3 regions of the Micromonospora sp. NPDC047074 genome follow, and region 1 is predicted to be linked to each of the others. Evidence: riboswitches for the same ligand, from Rfam matches in the RefSeq annotation. Region 1 holds a riboswitch; each other region holds the start of a gene.
The links. A riboswitch is a leader RNA that binds a small molecule or an ion and turns the genes downstream of it on or off. The one in region 1 is predicted to bind cyclic di-AMP.

Region 1 (3,531 bases):
GCTACACCGTCCAGGCGTGCTGCTCCCTGCCGGAGGCCGCCGCGTTGCTCGCCGACCCCACCCGGCAGGAGCACCTGCACCCGTTGATCGTGCGGGTCCGCCGGGTGCCGCCCCGCCCCGGCGCCCGTGCCAGCTACGAGATCACCGATCGGCTGGCGGCCGGGCCGGTGCGCCTGCCGGTCACCTACCGGGCCGACGTCGTCGTCGACGACCCGGACGAGGTCGTCATCGTGGCCCGCCAGTGGCCGGCCACCACCGTGCGCAACCACACCCGGTTGCGGGCGGAACCGGACGGGTCGGTCCGGATCGACGTTCAGATCACCCTGACCGCGCCCGCACCGCTCTTCGGCTACGCGTTCCGCCAGGCCCGCGCCGCCCACCTCGGGCTGGCCGCCCGCCTCGCTGCCGCCCTCGGCCCGCATCCGGGCGAGCAGCCGGCCGGCTGACCGCCCGGGCGGCTGCGGGGGCGCGCGGGAGCACCGCCGTCCGTGCGTACGCCGCCGGCCGCGGGCGGCCCCGGTGGCCCGCGCCGGGCGGGTCACCGGGGCCGGAAAGCGTCAGTAGACCGACAGGTGCACGTGGTTGGTGTGGTCGCTGGACGGGTCGCCGTTGGCCCCGCTGTACGACTTCCAGCCGCTGCTGGGCAGCCAGATCTGCCGGTACCAGATCACGTAGAGCACGGCGAGCCGGTCGGCGTTGCGCACGAAGTACGCGGCCAGGTTGTTGCCGTACGTCCGGTCGCCCCCGGTGGCGTCCCCGCCGAAGCCGCCCTTCTGGGCCGCGAAGTCGCAGGCCCGGCCCTTCGGGTGCTCGCCGGAGCCGCCCGAGCGGTAGCAGGAGACGTAGCGGGTGAAGCCCGCCGCCTTGGCCTGGTTGAGCGCGTGCAGGGTGCGCGGGGTGATGCAGCCGTTGGCGGGGGTGGGGTCGTTGACGCTGCACGACTCGGACGGCCAGGAGCCGTCGGGGTTGCGCGGCGCCGCCTTCGCCGTCTTGGTCGAGGTGCCGCCCGGCGAGCCGCCCCCGCCCGCGGCCTGCTGCCGGTTGGCGACCGTCAGCGCCCGCTCGGCCTGTTCCTTGCGCTTGGCCATCACGGTGACCTGCTTGCGCTGCTCCCGGATCTCGCCGTCCAGGGCGAGCTTGGTGCGGGTGGCCTCGTCGCGGGTCCGCTGGAGGTCACGCAGGGCGCGGTCCTCGTTGGCGGCGACCGCGTCGAGGGCGGCGGCCCGGTCCAGGAAGCCGTCCGGCGAGTTGGCGTTGAGCAGGGCGGAGGCGGCGCCGAGCCGGCCGGTGCGGTAGGCGACCCCGGCGATCTCCCCGACCTTCGCGGTGCGGTCGGCCAGCTCGGTCTCGGTCGTCTTGAGCTGGACGGCGAGCTGCTGCTGCCGCTTGGCCGACGTCTCCAGGGCGCGCTTGGCGTCGAGGTAGCCCTTGCTGGCGGCCTCCAACTGGGCCCGCAGAGCGGGGGTGCCGCCCTCCTCGTCCTGCCCGGGTGCCGCGGCCAGCAGGCCGGTGCGGGCCGCGGCCGCCGCCGGGGCGGCGGTGACCGGGGCCACCGCGGCGCCGAGGGCGAGCGTTGCCGCGATCAGGGCCGCCATCCGGGCGGCACGTCGTCGTACGGGGGCCATCACTGGCATACGTGTTCCTTCCGTCAGCCGCCGACCGGGTTAGCTGACGGGTTCGGGACGGAAGATCCCTACCGCTGACGCGGATGCACCCCACGAACGTGGTTCCCCGGTTCGCCCCGAGGGGCGATTAGGCGGCGGCCACCGCCGGCACCGGTGGGGTGCCGCCTGGCGGAGGCCGAAGCCGAGCCTACCGGTGCCCGTGTGGTCGATGTAGCGCACGTGACTCAGCGTGCGCCCATCGAATACGGCCAAACCCGGCAGAAGGCAACAATACTACCGCAGATTTAAGGTTCTGCTCATTACCACTCGACCGCCCCGCAGGCCCCGGTGGCGGCTCCCGGCTCGATCTGCAACGTGGCGTGGTCGATCTGGAAGTCCTCGTGCAGGGCCGCACGGGCGGCGCCCAGCACCGCGCCGACCTCCGCGCCGGGCGCCATGGTCAGGTGCGCCGAGGCCACCTCCATGCCGGAGGTCAGCGTCCAGACGTGCAGGTCGTGCACCTCGGCGACGCCGGGCACGGCGGCCAGCCGGTCGTGCACGGCGGTGACCTGGAGGTGCTCCGGTGCGGCCTGCACCAGGATGCGCAGCGCGGCCCGCCCCAGCCGCCAGGTGCGCGGCAGGATGAACAGCCCGATCGCGACCGCCACCACCGGGTCGGCCCACCACCAGTCGGTGACGGTGATCAGCAGGGCCGCCCCGATCACGCCGAGTGAGCCCAGGAGGTCGCCCAGCACCTCCAGGTACGCGCCGTGGACGTTGATGCTCTCCTTCGCCCCGGAACGCAGCAGCGCGAAGGCGCCGATGTTGGCGAGCAGGCCGAGCACGGCGACGACCAGCATCGGGCCGGCCAGCACCTCGGGCGGGTCGCCGAAGCGCCGCACCGCCTCGATCACGACGTAGACCGCGACGCCGGAGAGCAGCACGGCGTTGGCCAGCGCCGCCAGCACCTCCAGCCGGTAGAGGCCGAAGGTGCGCTGCGGGTCCGCCCCCGCCCGCCGGGTGGCGGTGATCGCCGCGAGCGCCATGCCGATGCCGAGCACGTCGGTGAACATGTGCCCGGCGTCGCTCAGCAGGGCCAGTGAGCCGGTGCGGAAGGCGGCCACCGCCTCCACCACCATCAGGCCGGCGAGCAGCCCGAACGCCGCCCAGAGCCGGCCCTGGTGGCGGTGCGCGGCGTTCGCCACCGAGCCGTGATGGTGGTCATGACCTGCGCCCACGCGACCACCTTCCGTCAGGCGTCCGGATCCGCGTTCAATGTATGTTCACATCGCTATGTGTGCAAGTGAGTGTCGGGCGTCAGTCGGTCGGATCGACGGTGGTCAGCCGCTGGGTCGCCCGGGAGAGCGCGACGTAGAGCGTGCGTACCCCCGAACCCGGATCGGACCGGATCTCGCCCGGGGCGACGAGGACGACGCCGTCGTACTCCATGCCCTTGGCCTCCAGGCTGGTCACCACCTGCAGGCGCGGCGCGGCGAGCGCGCCCAGCCAGCCGGCCACCTCGTCGCGGCGCGGCACCGGCGTGATCACGCCGACGGTGCCCTCGACCTCGGCGAGCAGCGCGGTGGCCGCCGTCACGACGGCGGGCCGGAGCTCGGCCCTCGGCACCGCCAGCTCTACCGGGTCGACGCCGGTGGAGCGCACCGCCCTGGGCAGCGGGAGATCCGGGTGCAGCCGGCGGATCTCGGCCGCCGCCACGGCGAAGATCTCCGCCGAGTTGCGGTAGTTCGTGGTGAGGGTGAAGTGGTGCCGCTTGCGCCGGCCCAACGCCTGGTCCCGGGCCCGCTCCAACTCCTCCGGATCGCCCGTCCAGGCCGTCTGCGCCGGGTCGCCCACCACGGTCCACGAGGCCAGCCGGCCGCGCCGGCCGATCATGCGCCACTGCATCGGCGAGACGTCCTGGGACTCG
Region 2 (3,531 bases), on a different contig from region 1:
CGCCGCTGGTGGTGGTGCTCGGGCACGACTCCTGCGGTGCCGTCCAGGCGGCGCGTGCGGCGGACGCGACCGGCAACCCGCCGGGCGGGCACCTGCGCGCCGTGGTGGAGGCCGTGGTGCCCAGCCTGCGCCGGGCCGCCGCCGAGGGGGTGGACGAGATCGACCGGATCGTCGACATCCACATCGCGTACACCGTCGAGGCGATGGTGGACAGCTCCGCCGTGCTCGCCGCCGAGGTGGCCGCCGGGCGGTGCGCGGTGGTCGGCATGTCGTACCGCCTGGCCGCCGGTGAGGTGCGGACGGTGGCCGGGGTGCCCGCTGACGCGGTCGACGTGGCCGAGCCGGCCGCCAGCGCCGCGCTCGCCTGACTCCATCCGTCGAACCCGGCCCCGCACGCTCCCCGGCCGGCCGCTCGCCTGGCGACGCCCCCCCACGACACAGCAGGGCCGCCCCGGACGGATCGGGGCGGCCCTGCTGTGTCGCAGAGGCTAGAGCAGTGACACGTGGACGTGGTCCGTGTGGTTCGACGGGCCGCTGTAGGAACTCCAGCCGGTCGTCGGGAACCAGATCTGCCGGTTCCAGATCACGTAGTAGATGCCGAGCCGGTCGGCGTTGCGGACCAGGAACGCGGTCAGGTTGTTGCCGTACATGTAGGTGTCGTCGTTGTGCCAGGGGGAGAAGCCGCTCCTCTGCAACGACCAGTCACAGGCCCGGCCCTTCGGATGTTCGTACGGCCCACCGGAGCGGTAGCAACCGACGAACCGGTTGAAGCCGGCCCGCTTGACCTCCTTGTACATGTGCAGCGTGCGTGCCGTGATGCAGCCGGAGGTGGTGGGGTCGTTCTCGGTGCAGCCCAGCGGCTTCCAGTCGCCGTCGGCGGTGCGCCCCGGGGCCATCCTGGCCACCGGCGAGGTGGCGACCACCTTGCCCTTGGTCAGCCCTCTGCCGCCCACCAGGGCCAGGGCCTTCTCCGCCTCGCGCTTGCCGCGGTTCAACTCGTTCGCGAGCTTCGCCTGCTCGCGGACCTCGGCGTCGAGCGCCAGCTTGGCCTGCTCGGCGCGGGTCTTGACCGCGTTCACCTCGGCGAGCTTCTTGGAGTTGACCATGTTCAGCTCGTCGAGGGCGGCGGCGCGCTGGACGAACGAGTCGGGGTCGGTGGTGCCCAGCAGCATCGACACCGCGCCGATCCGCCCGGTCCGGTAGGACTGGGCGGCGATCTGGCTCACCTGCGGGGCCAGCGCGTCCAGTTGGGCCTGCGACCGGTCGACCTCCAGGGCCAGTTCGAGCTGGCGCTTCTTCGACTTCGCCAGCTTCGCCTTGGCCTGCACGTACGACCGGGTCCGGGCCTCGATCAGGTCGTCGAGCAGCTTGGGCTCGTCGTCCCCGTGCCCCGAGGGTTTGGGTGGGGTGGGCGCCGCCACCGCCGGAAGGGGTCCGGCGAAGACCGCCAGGGCGGCGAACACGGCCACCACGGGCGTCAACCAGCGGCGTAGGGGTGCCGTCACAGTTTTCCCTTCCGTCGACCGCCGACCGGGTTAGCTGACGGGTTCGGGGCGGAAGTGGCCCCTACCGCTGTCGCGGATTCACCCCACGTGCCTGGGTCCCCGGCTCGCCTTGCGGCGATTGGGCGGTGGCACCGCAGGCGCCGCTGCGCGCCTTCGGCGGTGACCGGCAGCGAGATTACCCGAGAGGCCTTCCTGGGATCTACGTCCCTAAGCCGACTAAATGCGTCATTTCGTGACGGCGGAGGGTGACCAGTGACGCGTTTATCAGGATCGAAGTCCCGACCCGTCACACTGCGTGGTGTCACCATGCGGTCTCCGTACTCCTGCCCCCGTCGGGCCATCCGCTGCGGGCGGTGGCAGTCGGGTCCGTGGCGCGTGCCCCGCCGAGCGCCTCCAGCGCCTCGGACCGGTCGGCCGCCGGTCGGGGAGCCGGCGTGGTCGGGGGTTCGGCTTGCTCGGAAACTTCACCGCCGCGCCGCCCGGCGGTGGTCACCACGGCCGCCAGCCCGGTGGTCAGCGGCACGGCGGCGATCAGGCCCAGGGTGGCGACCGCGCTGCGGACGATCTCCTGGGCCAGGAACTCGCTGGTCAGAATCTGGGTCACCGCCCGGGAATCGGCGGTCAGCAGGAGCAGCACCGGCAGGGAGGCGCCGGCGTACGCCAGCACGATGGTGTTCACCGTCGAGGCGATGTGGGCGCGGCCGACCCGGGTCGCCGCGCGGTAGAGCTGCATCCGGGACAGCCCCGGGTTGGCGTGCGCCAACTCCGTGACCGTGGCGGCCTGGGTCACCGTGACGTCGTCGAGTACGCCGAGAGATCCGATGATGATCCCGGCCAGCAGCAGGCCGTGCAGGTCCACGTCGACCTGGAGCACGGACAACGTGGTGGCGTCCTCGGAGCCGAACCCGGTCAGGTGGGTCGCGGCGGTGGCGATGGTGCCCAGCACGCCGGTCAACACCAGGCTGCCCAGCGTGCCGAGCACGGCTACCGAGGTCTGTGCGGTCACGCCGTGGGTCAGGTAGAGCACCACGAACATGATCAGGGCGGCACCGACGACCGCGACCAGCAGCGGGGGGCTCCCGGCGCTGATGCCGGGCAGCACGAAGGTCAGCAGGATGGCGAAGCTCGCCGCCAGGCCGGCCAGCGCGGCCAGCCCGCGCCACCGCCCGAACGCGACGATCGCGGCCGCGAAGAGCACCACCAGCCAGACCAGCGGCTTGCCGCGCTGGTGCTCCGCGATGTTGTAGGTGCTGATCGAGGGGTCGGCGGGGTCGGTGAGCTGGACCAGGATGATCTCGTCGCCCACGGCGACGGCCGGCGCGCCGGGACCGGCCGGCACCGGCGTCTCCACCTGCTGACCGGCGGCGGGGCCGTCGTCCACCCGTACGGTGACCGTCCCGCAGGGGCCCTGCGCCCCGTCCGGGCCTCCCTCCGGGGTTTCCGGGGCCGGTGGGCACGGCTCCGTCACCACCCGCGTCACCGTGCCGTGCTGCCGGGGCGGTTCGGTGCCGGCCGCGGGGTCGGGCGCGTCCCACGGCCACAGCACCAGGGCGGCGATCAGCGTGGCGACGAAGAGGGGCACCACCGTCGCCACGAGGATCCGTCGCACCCCGGGCGGGGCGGATGGAGCAGGCCGGGTGTGGTCGGCGCCCATCGAGTCTCTCTCCCAACGATTCCGGGCGGGGGCGTGCGGGCGGGCCGGTTCAGCCCCGTCGCGTTGCCGGGGCGTGGACCGTACCCGTGCGGCGGTGCGGTGACGTGCCGCGGTCGTCGTCCCCCGCCCGGTCGGGGGCGCGCGGCGGGCGGTACGAAATCCGGAGGGTCACCGGCCGAATGGTAGCCACCCCGGCGTCCCGGCGCAGTTCGTGCGGGCGGTGTCGGGGTGTGGGTCCGGCCGGAACCGTTGTGATTCCGGTCCCGGTCGGGTGTCGTGCCCGCGTGGTGGCCCGCGGCGGCCGGGCCGACCCGCTAGCGTCCCAGGTGTGCGGACGACGGTGACGGCGGCGTGGTGGGCCCGGGTCCCGCT
Region 3 (3,531 bases), on a different contig from region 1:
GGTTCCGGGGACGTTGTCGTGCCCGATGATGTGGTTGCGGTCCAGCGGGATGTTGTAGGCCCGCGCCAGGTGCCGGACCAGCTTGGCGGAGGTGCGGTACATCGCCTCGGTGTACCAGGTGCCGTGCCCCGCGAAGCCCTCGTGCTCCAGGCCGATGGACTTGGCGTTCACGTACCAGTTGCCGGCGTGCCAGCCGACGTCCTTGGTCTTGATGTGCTGGGCGATGTGCCCGTCACTGGAGCGCAGCGTGTAGTGCCAGCCCACCCGCTTCGGGTCCTTGACCAGGTTGACGCTGGGCCCGAAGTAGCCCTCGGTGTCGTGGATGACGATGTACTCGATCTTCTGCCGGGACGGCCGGTCGGAGAGATCGTGGTTGCCGTAGTTGCCCAGGGTGGGCCCGAAGTTCTGGTAGGGCGCCGGGATCCACTCGCAGGAGATCGTTTCGGGGCACTCCAGCCCGTCGGGCCGGGCGAGCTTGCGCAGGCCCAGCCGGTCCAGCCAGGAGCTGTCCGGCTGGATCGCGAGGGCGGCCAGCGTGACCCGCTGCCCGTCGTCGGTCAGCCGGCTGTCGCCGGTGCTGATGGTGGTGTACACCTCGTTGGCGAAGGCCGCCGCGGCGTCGGCGGTGTCCGCGCCCGAGTAGCGGGCCACCGCGCCGTACCAGGCCGCCGGGTCGGTGTCGGCGCCGACCGGGGCGCCGATCTCCTTCTGGTACGCGGCCAGCAGCGCCGCCCCGCCGCGGATGTTCGCCGTGACGTCCGTCCGCAGCGCCTCCTCGCTGGCGCCCGTCAGGCTGGCGGCGGTGTCGAGCGTCTGCAACGACGGCTCGGCGGGCACCGGTTCCGCCTCGGCGGGTGCCTCCGGGGCCAGGGACACGCGGGAGTCGTCGCCGCGCGGGTCCTCCGAGCCCTCGTCGTGGTGGCCGCCCCCGGGCAGGGCGGCGACGTGCTCGGCGTCGGTGAGGTGCATGGGGCCGAAGCCGCCACTGGTGCTCGGCGTGCCTGCGTTGGTGTCCCAGCGGGACTGCAGGTAGGAGACTCCCAGCAGGACGCTCTCCGGCACGCCGTACTCGGCTGCCGCGGCGGCGTACTGCTGCTGCCGGTCGGTCGCCGGCGCTGCGGCGGCGGATCCGGCGGCGGTGAGCGGCGTCGCGGTCAGGGCGGCGGCCACGGCGGCGGCCAGCAGGACGCGTCTGCTCCTCGTTGTCACTGACAGGTGCATCAGACCCCCAGTTCGGACGGGCAAATGTGGGGCCACCTTCGCCCCGCCCGCAGCCTTTGGTCAATACCTTTCCGTCAGACACTTCAGCAGGAAGAAAATCTTCGCCGCCCGGCTTGCGGTCCCACCGGCCGGTCGGGCACGGAGTGTCAGGGCCCGGAGGGTTGCGGATCGATAACGGTCGTCTCTACTCTGGTCATTCGTCGGCCGGTGACAGTCCGTCCATCCGGGGCGGGCGACGGTCCGACACCGCCGAGTCGCTCCCGAGCGAGCCGGGGACCCAGGTTCCCGGGGTGAATCCGCAGCCACTGCGGTAGGGCGCCCCCTTCCCGCCCGAACCCGTCAGCTAACCCGGTAGGCGGTACGGAAGAAGGAGTACGAAGCCCGGTGGCACACCATGCCCCGCGGCCACCGTCGGCACGGTCGGTGCTCGCCGACCCGACGACGGCTGCGCCGCGCCCACGCTGGTACCGCTGCACCACCGCCCTCGCCGCCCTGGCCGCGTTCGCCGTCGTCCTGACCGGCGGCGCCACGGCGGCACACGCCGAACCGACGGTCGCCGAGATCGAGCGCCAGATCGACGAGGACTGGAACAAGCTCGAACCGATCATCGAACGACACAACGCCACCCGAGGAGACCTCGCCGCCAAGCGGAAGCAGGCCGACGCGCTCGCCGCCCAGATCAAGCCCCTGCAGGAGCGGGTCGACCAGGCGATGGCGAAGGTCAACGCGCTGGCCGTCCGCGCCTACAAGGGCGAGAACGTCTCCACCATCAACGCCCTGCTGGGCAGTCGCTCACCGAGCCAGGTGGTGGGGCAGCTCGAACTGCTCGACCGGTTCGCCCAGCACCAGCAGGAGGACGTGCGGCAGGTCGCCGAGCTGCGTGACCAACTGGCCGCGAAGAAGGCGCCGCTGGACGAGATGGTCGTCCAGCTCGCCCGGACCGAGGCCCAGCTCGCCGCGAAGAAGAAGCAGATCAACGCCGAGATCGACCGGTTGCAGAAGCTGCGGCTGCGGATCTACGGCAACGGCGGCGGCGGGCCCCTGCGCCCAGCCCCCTGCCCGGCCAGCTATCCCGGCGGCGCGGCCGGCGTGGCGGTGAAGTTCGCCTGCGCCCAGATCGGCAAGCCCTACGTCTGGGGCGCCGAGGGGCCCAACTCGTACGACTGCTCCGGGCTGATGCTCGCCGCCTGGGCGAAGGCCGGGGTCTCGCTGCCGCACAACGCCGCGCAGCAGCGCCGGGTCACCGCGACCGTCAGCCGGGGCGAGCTGCGCCCTGGCGACCTGGTCTTCTACTACAGCGACCTGCACCACGTCGGCATGTACGTCGGCGGGGGCTGGGTGGTGCACGCCTCCCGGGCCGGGGTGCCGATCAAGATGAAGAAGGTCGACGACGGCCCGATCCACAGCTACGGCCGCCCCGGCTGAGACGTAGGGAAGGGCACCTTCCTAACGGAATCGGTAGAGGAAGGTGCCCTTCCTGACACATGGCGGCAGGGTCAGCCGGTCGGCCAGGTGCGCCACTGCTGCCAGGAGCGGCTGGGAGTCGGGCCGCGCTGCCCCTGGTAACGCGAGCCGTAGACGGCCGAGCCGTACGGGTGCTGGGCCGGCGACGAGAGCCGGAAGATGCAGAGCTGGCCGATCTTCATGCCCGGCCAGAGGGTGATCGGCAGGTTGGCCACGTTGGACAGCTCCAGCGTGACGTGACCGGAGAAGCCCGGGTCGATGAAGCCCGCCGTGGAGTGGGTGAGCAGGCCCAGCCGGCCGAGGCTCGACTTCCCCTCCAACCGCCCGGCGAGCTGGTCGCCGAGCGAGATGACCTCCAGCGTCGAGGCGAGCACGAACTCGCCCGGATGCAGCACGTACGGCTCGCCCTCGGGCACCTCGACCATCGACGTCAGGTCGTCCTGCTGTTGCGCCGGGTCGATGTGGGTGTAGAGGTGGTTGTTGAAGACCCGGAAGAGCCTGTCCAGGCGTACGTCGATGCTGGAGGGTTGCACCAGCGCAGGCTCGAACGGCTCCAGCGTGAGCGTGCCCGCCTCGATCTCGGAGACCAGGTCGCGGTCGGAGAGCAGCATCGCAACACCTTAGCGAGCGATGTGCGTGACCTGCGTGTCGGAGTGCATCTTCGTACGTTTGTTCGATAGAATGCCGGCATGGCTTCCTGGTCCGAATTCGCCGCCGACGAGCCCCGCCTCGCCGACGGGATCCGCCTCCTCATGCAGCAGTACGGGCCGGGCTTCGGCTACCTGGCCACCGTCCGCGCCGACGGTGGGCCCCGGGTGCACCCGGTCTCCCCGGTGATCACCGACG

Region 2: it holds a riboswitch for cyclic di-AMP, as region 1 does, so the genes downstream of both, ABZ809_RS03815 (hypothetical protein) here and ABZ809_RS13280 (hypothetical protein) in region 1, are expected to answer to the same signal.
Region 3: it holds a riboswitch for cyclic di-AMP, as region 1 does, so the genes downstream of both, ABZ809_RS01515 (NlpC/P60 family protein) here and ABZ809_RS13280 (hypothetical protein) in region 1, are expected to answer to the same signal.

The regions. Positions count from the first base shown of each region.
Region 1 covers NZ_JBEYVB010000007.1:115,813-119,343, forward strand. Annotated here, with positions in the region: gene ABZ809_RS13275 (SRPBCC family protein) at 1-446, shown strand, start outside; gene ABZ809_RS13280 (hypothetical protein) at 558-1,625, opposite strand; cyclic di-AMP (ydaO/yuaA leader) riboswitch at 1,638-1,769, opposite strand; gene ABZ809_RS13285 (cation diffusion facilitator family transporter) at 1,925-2,842, opposite strand; gene ABZ809_RS13290 (AAA family ATPase) at 2,922-3,531, opposite strand, start outside.
Region 2 covers NZ_JBEYVB010000002.1:35,625-39,155, forward strand. Annotated here, with positions in the region: gene ABZ809_RS03810 (carbonic anhydrase) at 1-368, shown strand, start outside; gene ABZ809_RS03815 (hypothetical protein) at 489-1,505, opposite strand; cyclic di-AMP (ydaO/yuaA leader) riboswitch at 1,509-1,640, opposite strand; gene ABZ809_RS03820 (YibE/F family protein) at 1,807-3,159, opposite strand; gene ABZ809_RS03825 (hypothetical protein) at 3,488-3,531, shown strand, end outside.
Region 3 covers NZ_JBEYVB010000001.1:303,316-306,846, reverse strand. Annotated here, with positions in the region: gene ABZ809_RS01520 (peptidoglycan recognition family protein) at 1-1,209, opposite strand, end outside; cyclic di-AMP (ydaO/yuaA leader) riboswitch at 1,459-1,593, shown strand; gene ABZ809_RS01515 (NlpC/P60 family protein) at 1,606-2,646, shown strand; gene dcd (dCTP deaminase) at 2,718-3,296, opposite strand; gene ABZ809_RS01505 (pyridoxamine 5'-phosphate oxidase family protein) at 3,375-3,531, shown strand, end outside.